Regions from separate parts of the Pseudoalteromonas sp. CuT4-3 genome, predicted to be linked through region 2. Evidence: predicted binding sites of a transcription regulator. Region 2 holds the regulator's gene; the other holds the start of a gene.
What was found. The regulator FliA, encoded in region 2, starts transcription of late flagellar genes. The targets are predictions, from matches to a motif close to CTAAAGNTNNNNNNNNNNNNGCCGATA.
Positions count from the first base shown of each region.

Region 1: VOI46_RS15330 (DUF5610 domain-containing protein) is a predicted target of FliA. The motif match lies at 4,526-4,552, and genes of this name have one in related genera.

Region 1 covers NZ_CP142030.1:3,311,125-3,317,476, reverse strand. Annotated here, with positions in the region: gene ccoG (cytochrome c oxidase accessory protein CcoG) at 1-915, shown strand, start outside; gene VOI46_RS15350 (serine/threonine protein kinase) at 963-1,937, shown strand; gene VOI46_RS15345 (thiol:disulfide interchange protein DsbA/DsbL) at 1,972-2,595, shown strand; gene VOI46_RS15340 (thiol:disulfide interchange protein DsbA/DsbL) at 2,614-3,252, shown strand; gene trmA (tRNA (uridine(54)-C5)-methyltransferase TrmA) at 3,319-4,416, opposite strand; gene VOI46_RS15330 (DUF5610 domain-containing protein) at 4,582-5,721, shown strand; gene murI (glutamate racemase) at 5,787-6,352, shown strand, end outside.
Region 2 covers NZ_CP142030.1:2,593,138-2,599,489, forward strand. Annotated here, with positions in the region: gene VOI46_RS11935 (chemotaxis protein CheA) at 1-2,110, opposite strand, end outside; gene VOI46_RS11940 (protein phosphatase CheZ) at 2,126-2,893, opposite strand; gene cheY (chemotaxis response regulator CheY) at 2,909-3,292, opposite strand; gene VOI46_RS11950 (RNA polymerase sigma factor FliA) at 3,334-4,044, opposite strand; gene VOI46_RS11955 (MinD/ParA family protein) at 4,071-4,928, opposite strand; gene flhF (flagellar biosynthesis protein FlhF) at 4,921-6,352, opposite strand, start outside.

The DNA of each region.
Region 1 (6,352 bases), 720 kb from region 2:
GCCTTATATACGGCGATTTCGTTTGTCGGATACTTTACGCCTATCCGTGAATTACTCCCTGACTTTGTGACCTTTAATGTAGGTGGTTACGCGCTGGTAAGTATTATTTTCTTTGCTGCTTGTACTTACGCTAACGCAGGGTGGATGCGTGAAATTATGTGTTTACACATTTGCCCCTATTCACGTTTTCAATCAGCTATGTTTGATAAAGACACTTACACCGTAACGTACGATGAAAAACGCGGCGAAAGCCGAGGCCCACGTTCGCGTAAAATTGCCCACGAAGATTTAGAAATGGGCGATTGTATAGACTGTAACTTGTGTGTACAGGTGTGCCCTACAGGGATAGATATTCGTAATGGTTTGCAAGCCGAGTGTATAAACTGTGGTGCATGTATTGATGCCTGCGATGGTGTAATGGATAAAATGGATTACCCGCGGGGTCTTATTTCTTATACTACAGAGCGTAATCTCGAAACACCTGAAAATAAAACCAACCCACTGCGAGCTAAAATCATAGGTTACACGGTCATACTGGTGGTGCTTACCAGTGCGCTGGTGGCTAACATTGCATTTAGAAAGCCTATGGACTTTGACATAATACGAGACCGTAACCAACTGTATCGAGTTGACTTTAATGGCTTGGTAGAAAACACCTATACATTAAAAGTAATCAACAAGGCGCAGTACGAGCAAACCTTTAATATTGATGTTCAAGGCCTTGAAAACTTTAAGTACATTGGCAAGCAAACATTTACAGTGCAAGCAGGGCAATCGCATAATGTGCCACTGTCACTTGTGATGGACCCGTATGATTTAAAAGCGCCAATGACGGAGTTTAACTTTGTACTTTCACCGGTTAATGACCCCGATGAAAGCATATCGCAACCGAGTAACTTTTTTAAAGCGCGATAAACACACTAACAAAAGCGGGGTAACCCGCTTTTTACATTAAGAAGCCCATGAGTAAATTTAGTTTTGAAGATTTAACGCCCGACTTAATTCTCGATGCAATAGAAAGCGTTGGTATATATGCAGAGTCAGGTTTATTAGCACTTAATAGCTACGAAAACAGAGTCTACCAATTTAAGGCGGAAGATGGCCTGCGCTACGTTGTTAAGTTTTACCGACCAGAGCGCTGGAGCAAAGCGCAAATACAAGAAGAGCACGACTTTGCATTTGAATTAGCCGAGGCCGAAGTACCCGTTGTTGCACCCATTAAGCACAACGGAGAAAGCTTGTTTGAACATCAAGGCTATTTGTTTGTGTTGTTTCCAAGCGTAGGCGGTCGTTTATTTGAAGTGGATAATTTAGATCAGCTCGATGTAATGGGGCGATTAATTGGCCGTATGCACCAAGTTGCTAAAACCAAACCATTTGCGCACAGACCCACTTTTAGCTGCGAGGAATATTTGCATACAGCTAAAGTTCATCTGCAAAAAAGTAATTTGGTACCTATGGGGATCAGCACGGCTTTTTACACCATATTGGACTTGGTTATTGAACAAGCGCAAGCACAGTATAAAAATGTGCAAGGGATCCGTTTACATGGTGATTGCCACGCAGGTAACATTTTGTGGGCAGGCGAAGCACTTATGTTTGTTGATTTAGATGACGCTCGTCAGGGGCCGGCCATTCAAGATTTATGGATGATGCTCAGTGGCGATAGGGCTACGCAACTGTTACAGTTAGACACCCTTGTAAATGCGTATGAAGAATTTTGTGATTTTGACCACACTCAACTCAAATTGATTGAACCGCTGCGAGCGATGCGTATTATTCACTACATGGGATGGGTAGCTAAACGATGGAGTGATCCTGCTTTTGTACGGAACTTTTCATGGTTTGCAGATGACAAATACTGGGAGCAACAAATTTTAGCGCTAAAAGAGCAACTTGCAGCATTGCAAGAAGCACCGCTTAAGTTATTGCCATAATATTTTATTTAAAGATAAGTACAACGAGATACCAATGCTTAAAAAATTGAAACTGAGTTTATTACTTTTATGTTTACCATTTGCAGCACTTGCTGCAAAGTTTGAAGCCGATAACCAATATACAGTTATTGATGTAGATAAAAGCGCAGAGCCACAGGTAACTGAGTTTTTCTCGTTCTATTGCGGCCACTGTTTTAAATTTGAGCCTGTTGCAAAGGCAATTGAAAAAAGCCTACCTGAGGGCACTGAATTTATAAAAAATCACGTTAACTTTTTAGGCGGTGTATCACCACAGGCGCAAAGCAACTTAAGCTACGCCTACTTAATCGGTAAAAAGCACGGTCAAGCACAAAGTATCAGCGACCAAATTTTTAAAAGTATTCATGTACAGCGCGCACCTTTAACGCAAATGAAAGACGTTAAAAAGTTGCTTGAAGTTAATGGTATCGATAGTGCAACGTTTGATCAAGACATTGCCAGCATGCCAATTATTTCAGCTGAGCGTGCAATGCAAGATAAGCAAAACAAATATTCAAAACTAGGTGCGCTAACCGGTGTGCCTACCTTTATCGTAAACGATAAATATAAAATAAACATTAACACCATTAATAACCAGCAAGAACTGAATGAGTTAGTTGCTTTTTTACTAACACTTTAATCTCGGAGAACAATAACAATGATCAAATTAGTTAAAGCAGGTTTACTTGCATTACTACTGCCTATGGCTGCGAGCAGTGTAGCCGCCACTTATGAAGAAGGCGTACATTACGATGTAGTGGCTGAGCGCGCGACTAAAAAGCCAGAAGTAAAAGAGTTTTTCTCATTTTATTGCCCTGCTTGTAATAACATGGAAGCGTTAATTGGTGAGTTTAAGCCAAAGCTAGACAAAGACGTTAAATTTAAAAAGAGCCATGTTGATTTTGTCGGTGTTCGCGATCCAGAAAACCAACAAATGATGAGCCAAGCGCTAGCAACCGCGGAAGTACTTCCGCAAAAAGATAAAATTGTTGCGGCTATTTTTAATCACATTCACACTAAGCGCGCTAAATTTAACGAGCTTGCAGATGTAAAAGATGTATTTGTAGCGCAAGGTGTTGATGGCGATAAGTTTGATAAACTATACAAAAGCTTCTCGGTACGTACATTAAGCTCTAAAATGAAGCGTGACCAAAATTACTTTAAAGAAAAAGGCGCGCTACGTGGCGTACCAACCTTTATCGTAAATGGTAAATACAAATTAAACCTAGGCCGTGAATCTGGTATTACCGCGCCAGAAGATATTAGTAAATTAATTAACTATTTAGCGAACAAGTAAGGTTTGCTAAAACAAAAAAAGCTCCGTAAGGAGCTTTTTTTATGGAAGTGATTTAAATTTAACTCACTATTTTCTTTGTAAGAAAACACCCGATTCTATGTGATGTGTATAAGGGAACTGATCAAATATCGCAAAGCGCTTAACATTATGAGTACGGGTTAAATGATCTAAATCGCGCTCAAGCGTTTCTGGGTTGCACGATATATAAATAATGTTCTCGTAGTTGGCCACTAAGTCACAGGTAAGGGTATCCATACCTGCGCGTGGAGGGTCGACTAAAATAGTTTGGCAATCGTAGCTTTTTAAATCTATCCCCTCTAAACGCGAAAAGGTACGTTCGCCATTCATTGCCTGGGTAAACTCTTCACTCGACATACGAATTATATCTAAGTTATCTACCTTATTTTTAGCAATGTTGTATTGCGCTGAATGCACAGAAGACTTAGATATTTCAGTAGCCAATACGCGATTAAACGAACCCGCCAATGCAATAGAGAAATTACCATTACCACAGTAAAGTTCCAGCAGGTCATTACTCAGTGGTTTACATAAGTCTTGTGCCCACTCCAGCATTTTTATATTCACTTTAGCATTAGGTTGCGTAAAGCTATTTTCTACTTGTTGATAAATAAGCTCCTGGCCGTTTACGGTTAAACACTCAGTAACAAAATCATTGCCTAGTACTTCTTTTTGTTTGCGAGCACGACCGATAAAGTCAATGTTGTATTTGCTGCTCAGTTTTTCTTTCAGGGCTTTTATTTCAGTTAGCCACTGCTCATCGAGTGGTTTGTGATAAAGCAAGCTTACTAAAATCTCGCCACTTAATGACGATAAATAATCGATTTGAAACAGCTTACGACGTAATACTTCACACGACTTTAAATTATCAATCATCACCTGCATAACTTCACCAACTAATGGCGCGGCAGGGTCAAAGGTGTCGACGCGAATTTTTTCTTTCGTGGCCTGATCAAACATAATATGAAATAGATCATCCCCATCGTGCCATACTCTAAATTCAGCACGTTGGCGGTAGTTAATTGGCTCTGAGCTAAACACCTCTAACGCTTGCACACCAAATCGCTTAAATTGCGACGTAATACGCTGCTCTTTTTCATTTAGCTGCGTATCGTACTGTGTGGTATCTATTTTAATCACTGCCATTAATGCTACTACCTTATCTATGAGATCTATTTATCGGCGCTATTGTAGGGAGCGAGCAGTATTTGTCTAGTTTTGCTGATAATAAAGTTGCTGTTTTTTTAAACATGCACTTTAGTTTTGTCACTATTAGCCGATAATAAGCTAAGTACGTAACGGAGGTGGATCATGAAAATCGGTAATTATGGCTATACGCCAAACAACAACGTAAACAAATTCAATAATAAAGAGGCGCTACAGCAGCCAACAATCCAATCTCCGCAAGAAAGTTCATTACAGCGAGGCAGAGAACTTGCTGCAAAAGTGCTTGGCGACAAAATGGCAGAGCAGCTAGGTTTACCTGTTGAGCAAAAACAAGCCGATAAACCTTTATTCGATTTTGATGAAATAGTAAAAAATGTACTCGACTTCGTATCTGGCGCAGTTAATAAAGCCAAAGCCAATGGTGCCGATGACGATAAATTAAAAAATATGTTAGATGATGCGCGCACAGGTGTTCAAACCGGTATAGACGAAGCGGTTGATGAGCTAAAAGGCACCGGTGTATTTAACGAAGAAATGCAAGAGGGCATCGACAAGTCAAAAGAAGGCATTATTGAGGGGCTTGATGAGTTTGAGCAAACCCTATTTAACCCACAAGCGGCCAGTGTTAGCGTAAGCCAAGCACAATATGTAAGTATGAGCAGCAATGCCGAGTATAAGTTTACAACGGCCGAAGGTGATGAGGTCAGTATTAGCTTTGCTGATGCATATGAGTCTCAAACAGCGAGCGGGTATCAACAAAGCAATAACAGCGAATCGTTTGCCAGCTCGTCGTCGCAATCTAGAGAGCTGTCATTTTCAATGTCAGTTAATGGTGATTTAAACGAACAAGAGCAAGATGCTATTAATGCCATGATGGAAGAGCTACAAGGTGTAAGTAAAACATTCTTTAGTGGTGATTTGGATGAAGCATTTGAAAAAGCACAAGAGCTGAGCTTAGGCAGTGAGCAACTTGTTGCATTTTCAATGGATCTTCGCCAAACGAAAACAGTCGCTACCGTTAAAAGTTATGAGCAATATCAGCCAAACCCAACAAAAGAAGTAGCCGATGCGATCGCGCCTTTTAATGACGATCTAAAAAATGCATTTGATAAAGCATCGCAACTAGGCCTAGAAGATCAGCTTGCCGGTATTATAGAGTGGCTCAACCAAGATCAAGCCGCAGTCGATCAGCTAGTTGATTACACCCAGGCAATGTTTGAAAACCTAAACCAATTAAATTCAGCGGGCGATGCACTCGACGCGCTAAAGTCTGAGCAAAGCTAAACTACTTTCTTTTATAAATACCTCATGGCAAACTGCCGTTCTTAATAAACAGTAGGAACCAAAGTTTGTCAGCCCACATAATGGTATTTGATTCAGGTATAGGTGGCACCACCGTGCTTGAGCATATTCAAAAGCGTATTCCAGATGCACAGTACAGCTACTTTATGGATAATGCGTTACTCCCTTATGGCGCGCAAACCCAGCAAACTATTATAGGGCGTTTATGCTCACTCATTTATTTTATTGAGCAAAACGCGCTTAATGTCGACCTTATTGTTATAGCCTGCAATACAGCCTCTACATCAGCCTTGAGTGAAGTACGCAAAATTACATCAATACCTATTGTCGGCGTAGTGCCAGCAATAAAGCCTGCTGCTGAAGTAACTCGCAAAAAGCACATCGGCTTATTGGCAACCCCCGCCACAGTTGCAAGCCCCTATACTCATACATTAATAAAAGAGCATGCAAGCAACGTAACAGTGAGTTTATATAGCAGTGTTGAGCTGGTGGCATTGGCAGAGCAGTTATTTTTCACTCAGCAGCTAGATACACTCAAACTGCATAAAGAGCTTACGCGTTTGCGCATTAACTCAGATATAGATGTACTTGTACTAGGTTGTACACATTTCCC
Region 2 (6,352 bases):
TAATAACAACTTCTTCTTGGCCAATTAATGAATCAACCACAAAGCCAACTTGCTGAGTACCTATTTGTACAATTACCACATGACCTTGCGCTTTTCGCTGAGAACAATCAGCACCTTTAACTAACCAATGCTCTAAGTAAAATAGCGGTATCGCTTTTTTACGAACAATAATTGTAAGCTGACCATCTACCACATTGGTTTTGGTTAAATCTAAGTGGAATATTTCACTCACACCAGCAAGTGGTAACGCAAACGTTTGCTCACCAACAATAACCATCAGCGTAGGTAAAATAGCCAGTGTTAATGGTACTTTTATTTCTAAAATAGTCCCTACGCCCAACTCTGACTGTATACTCACAGAGCCATTAAGCTGCGTAATTTTAGTTTTTACTACATCCATGCCTACGCCACGGCCAGAAATATCAGATATCTCTTCTTTGGTCGAAAAGCCTGGCGCAAATATTAAGTTATACGCTTCTGTATCTGATAAGCGACTTGCCTGATCATGGTCAATAACGCCTTTACTGATCGCTATTTTTTTCAGTTTTTCCGCATCCATACCTGCACCATCATCTTTAATGGTTAACAAAATATGGTCGCCTTCTTGCGAAGCCGATAATGTAACGTTACCGGTTCTAGGCTTACCCGCAGCTTCACGCGCTGCTGGCATTTCAATTCCGTGGTCAACTGAGTTTCGTACTAAATGCACCAACGGATCGGCCAGTGCCTCAACTAAGTTTTTATCTAAATCGGTTTCTTCACCTACAAGCTGTAAATCAATTTCTTTATTTAAGCTACGGGCTAAGTCACGTACTACGCGAGGGAATCGGCCAAACACTTTTTTGATAGGCTGCATTCGCGTTTGCATTACTGCACCTTGAATATCAGCAGTGACCACATCAAGATTTGATATCGCCTTACCCATCGCTTCACTGTCTGTATTGGTCGCTAAACTGACCAACCTATTTCGTACTAATACCAACTCGCCAACCATATTCATTATTTGATCTAAACGCTTTGTATCAACACGTACTGTAGTTTCAGCAGGTGGAGGCGTAGCTTTTTTAGGTGCAGCGCTACTCGCTGGTTTTTCAGCCACTTTAGGTTTAGGCGCAGCGGCTTTTGCCGCCGGAGCTTGTTTTGCTGCAGGTGCTGGCGTAGGCTTTTCTGGCGTAGGTTTTGCTGGCGTTTGTGCTACAGGTGCAGCCTTAGGTGGCTGCGGTGCAGGTGTGTCAGCTTCTTTTGATTCTGGTGCGGCACCTTTACCATGCAGTTCATCAAGCAATGCCTCAAATTCATCATCGCTGATTTCATCATCACCGCTATCATTTGTAACAGCCGCTGGTGGTGCTGTGTGTTTTACTTCTGACTCACTGCTTGAAGTATCTCCTGCAACCGGACCAAAACTACCTACACCGTGTAATTCATCTAATAAACTGTCAAATTCATCATCGGTAATATCTGAACTTGAATCTGGCTCTGCACTTGCACTTGGTTGCGACACCGGGCTCTGGCCTTTGCCGTGTAGCTCATCGAGTAAGCTTTCAAATTCATCTTCTGTAATTTCATCAATTTGCGTGCTATCTGCTGAAGGGCTTGAACCTGCCACATCAAATAGTTCATCAAATGCAAATGGGTCTTCATCATCTGTTGCGCTAACGGGAGCTGCGGGTTCTTGTTCAACAACTTCGGGGGCTGTTTCAGTAAGCTCTTCATCCGTAGGCGGTTGACCAAGTTTGTGAAGGGTTTCTAGTAATTGAGGGTCTGCTGGGTCTGGCTGTTCGCGGTTTTGAATAGTGGCAAACATTTCATTAATGGTATCTAGTGCTTGTAAAATCACATCCATTAATTCTGAATTAACGGTTCTAACCCCTTGGCGTAAGAGATCAAATACGTTTTCAGCACCATGACAGGCATCAACAAGCTCAGTCATAGCTAAAAAGCCTGCTCCCCCTTTTACGGTATGAAAGCCCCTAAAAATAGCATTTAGTAACTCAGTATCTTCTGGGTTATTTTCTAGCTCAACTAACTGTTCAGATAAAAGCTCTAGGATTTCTCCGGCCTCTACAAGAAAGTCTTGTAAAATATCTTCATCGACTTCAAAGCTCATGCAGTTACTCTCCTCTTAGAAGCCCAAACTTGATAATAGGTCATCGACCTCGTCTTGGTCAGATACAACATCATTTCGCGACTCTTTATCAATAATAGGGCCTTCAGGACCTGCTAATGTTTGTGCGGCAACCAGTTCTTCTGTTTCTTGTTGTTCTTTACTTTCAGCTATGCTGTCATCTTGTGCAGCAAATGCTGTTAAAAGGTGGATTAAACTTTCTTCTACTTCTCTGACTAATTCAATTACACGGCGGATAACCTGGCCGGTTAAATCTTGAAAATCCTGCGCCATTAGTACATTAGTCATTAAGGTTTGCAACTCATCGGTTTTATGATGAGAGCTGTTCATAAACTTGTCGATGCTGTGGCATAAGGTTTTAAACTCGCCCAGCTCTATTTCGCGGTTCATAAGCCTATCCCAAGTAGGCTTAATATGTGCAATTTCATCTGCTAGCTGCTGCGCAATAGGGAGGCTTGCTTCGACCGCATCCATTGTCTTATTAGCTGCATTTTCTGTCATTTCCATGACATAGTTTAAGCGCTTTTTCGCATCCGGAATTGCATCAGTGGTTAAATCGGTTAAACGCGTATCAAGTTCAAAGCTTTTAAGGGCTTCGTGTAATTGGCGTGTTAACTTACCTACTTCAGCAAAAAGCTGCGATTGCTCTTGAGAGGCAGTATCTAAAATTAATTGATCTGCTTTATCTTGCTCACCGTTTTCTAAAAAAACGACGAGCTGACGAGCTTGTTCTAAAGTAATTTGAGGCGCAGCTGGTGCTGACATAAGCCTCTCCTCTCATTAACCTAAGCGTTCAAACACTTTTTCTAATTTAGTTTTCAAAGTACCAGCAGTAAATGGCTTAACAATATAGCCATTAACACCTGCTTGCGCTGCCGCTATTATTTGTTCTTTTTTAGCTTCTGCCGTCACCATTAAAACCGGAATATGTTTTAATTTTTCGTCAGCTCTAATGGCTCTTAGCAAGTCAATACCCTGCATGCCTGGCATGTTCCAATCGGTTACAACAAAGTCAAAAACCTGATTTTGCAACATAGGTAATGCTGTAGAACCATCGTCAGCTTCTTGAACATTCGTGAACCCTAGGTCACGCAACAGATTTTTTATAATACGTCTCATTGTAGAGAAATCATCAACAACAAGAATTTTCATGTTTTTATCCAAAACATCCTCCGGTGAGGTCTTAACCTATAATTTACTTACTACTAGTTTATCCAGTCATTGATTTTTGCTTTGAGCTTAATCATCGCCTGACCATGTATCTGACTTACACGCGATTCACTTACATCGAGTATATGCCCAATTTCTTTTAAATTCATTTCATCGTTGTAATACAAAGAAAGCACCATTGCATCTCGCTCTGGTAAAGACTTTATTGCCTCTAACAATGAATTATTAAACCGTTCATTTTTAACATTATTAAATGGTTTGTCTAGCGCTAAATCTTGACCTGCAGGGCTAATAACATCTTCATCTACCCCTAGGTCTTCTATACCAAGCACTTTACTGGAATTAACATCATTTAAAATATGATGGTATTCTTCTAGCGAAATATCAAGTTTTTCAGCTACTTCAGTATCTTTTGGTTCTCTATTTAAGCTATTTTCTAATTCTGTGATGGTTTCGGCTACTAATCGGCTTTTGCGGTGCACCGAACGTGGTGCCCAATCCCCTCTGCGCATTTCATCAAGCATAGCGCCGCGGATACGAATACCAGCAAACGTTTCAAAGCTTGCCCCTTTACTGGCGTCAAAGTTTTTTGAGGCCTCGATAAGGCCAATCATTCCCGATTGGATTAAGTCATCAAGCTGAACGCTAGGAGGAAGACGAGCTATTAAATGGCACGCCACTTTTTTGACGAGCGACGCGTGCTTTTCAACAATCACATTTAAATTTTGTGTTGATTGATATCCCATAGCTCTTTTCACCGATGTTGTCATAATCAGCCGTTTACTAGCTTCTCAATGAAAAACTCTAAATGTCCTGAAGGTTGATTAGGTATAGGCCATTTTACTGCTTTTGTCGCTAATGTTTTAAACGCAACTGCTGCTGGTGAATTAGGGAAAAGATCGACAATTACTTTTTGTTTACGCGTAGATTTACGCATATTTTCATCATATGGAATAGTCGCAACAAGCTCCATAGACACATCTAAAAAGCGGTCTGTTACTTTAGAGAGCTTTGCAAAAAGCTCTTGGCCCTCGCGCATACTGCGCACCATGTTTGCAACAATTTTAAATTTATAAACGCCATGCTCGCGGCTAAGTACTTTAATAAGCGCGTAGGCATCAGTAATAGAGGTCGGCTCGTCACACACCACCACCATGACATCTTGCGCTGCACGAGAAAAACTCAGCACCATGTCAGAAATACCAGCGGCGGTATCTACAATTAAAATATCAAATTCGGTATTAAGCTCACTAAAGGCACGAATTAACCCAGCATGCTCAGATGGGGTTAGCTCCACCATACTTTGCGAGCCTGATGTAGCAGGCACGATTTTAATGCCGCCTGGGCCTTCAACTAAAATCTCGTCAAGTTCGCACTCGCCTGAAAGGACATGAGATAAGTTTTTTTCAACACGTAGTCCTAGCATTACATCACAATTAGCTAGGCCTAAATCGGCATCTAATACTAATACACGATTACCCTGCTGCCCTAAAGCAATTGCAGTATTTAAAGAGACGTTGGTTTTACCCACCCCTCCTTTACCGCCGGTGACAGCGATAACTTTTACGCCGTTGTTGTTTTGACTCATTTTGCGCAGGCCGCTTGCTTGATCTAATACTGTGTTAATCATACATCCCTACTGTGCTTGGCGCCACTGCTTGGTGCCTTGAATGTTGTGCTTTTGCTCTTTTTAAATACAATTGCTCAGCTTTTTTTACTAGTTTTTCAGCATTTGCAACGCGAATATCTTCTGGTACGCGCTGACCATTAGTAAGATACCCTATTGGAAGACGATTTTGAATCGCTATACTAATAATCTCACCTAAACTTAATGATTCATCTAACTTAGTGAAAATACAACCGCTTAGCTGAACCTTTTTAAAATGTCTTACGGTTTCTTGCAATACATTTATTTGTGCTGTGGCACTTAATACTAAATAACTACGTATATCTACTCGCTGGTTGCGCATTAACGTATTTAATTGCTCTGTAAGGCGTAAATCACGTTGGCTCATACCCGCTGTATCAATTAATACTAGACGCTTATTGCGTAAATGATATAAAACTTCAGCTAATTCATTGGCATCTTTTACTTGTTTAACACCACAACCAATAATACGACCATACGTTGCAAGCTGCTCATACGCACCAATTCTGTATGTATCAGTGGTGATTAGGGCAACTTTGTCGGCGCCATACTTTTGTGCGCCTAATGCGGCAAGTTTAGCTACTGTGGTTGTTTTACCTACACCAGTAGGCCCAACAAGGGCGTACACACCCCTTTGGCGAAGAATTTCGTTGTTGGTGGTTTGCATTTGATCTTCAACCATTTGCAATAATGCTTTCCAACCTTGCTGACGCGATACGTCATCTGGGATAAAACACGCCATTTGCTCTGCAACGTCTTTATCTATTCCCATGCCAACTAAACGGTCAATCATGCATGCACGTGTAGGGTCGCGACGTGCCATATCTTGCTGCATTAAACCCGATACTTGGTGTTCTAGTAACTGGCGAATTGCGTTCATTTCATCACGCATCGCGCTCATTTGGGCGCTTTCGTTGTTATTAGCTTGACTACGCGGAGCCACAGGCGCATCTAAATCGTCAAAGTCTTGATCTAAGTCATCAAAGCCTAGGCTGTCTGCTTGGGTTTGCATGCGTTTTGGCGCTTCATTTTCGCGAGCAAACATATTTGTCGTACGTGGCTGTGCTGGTTCTTGGTAATGCTCAGACGTATCAATACCTGATTGCGAAAACATAGAGGCAAGCTCAGGAGAGCGAGGGCGTGGCGACTGGCGCTCTAATAAAGCTTGTAAGCTATCAGCTACTTTTGCTTGTGGCTCAGGTTGCGCACGCTTAGGCTCTGGCTTTACAAAGTTATGAGTAGGCTGTTGCACGGCTCTTTGCGGAGCAGGCGCTGCCTGTGGTTGCGCTGCGGCTTTAGGGGCTGCTTTGTCGTAATCTACTGCGGCAACAATTTCTACACCATTAGCGAGTTTTTTGTTCGACATAATAACGGCATCAACACCTAGCTCATCTTTAACCTCTTTC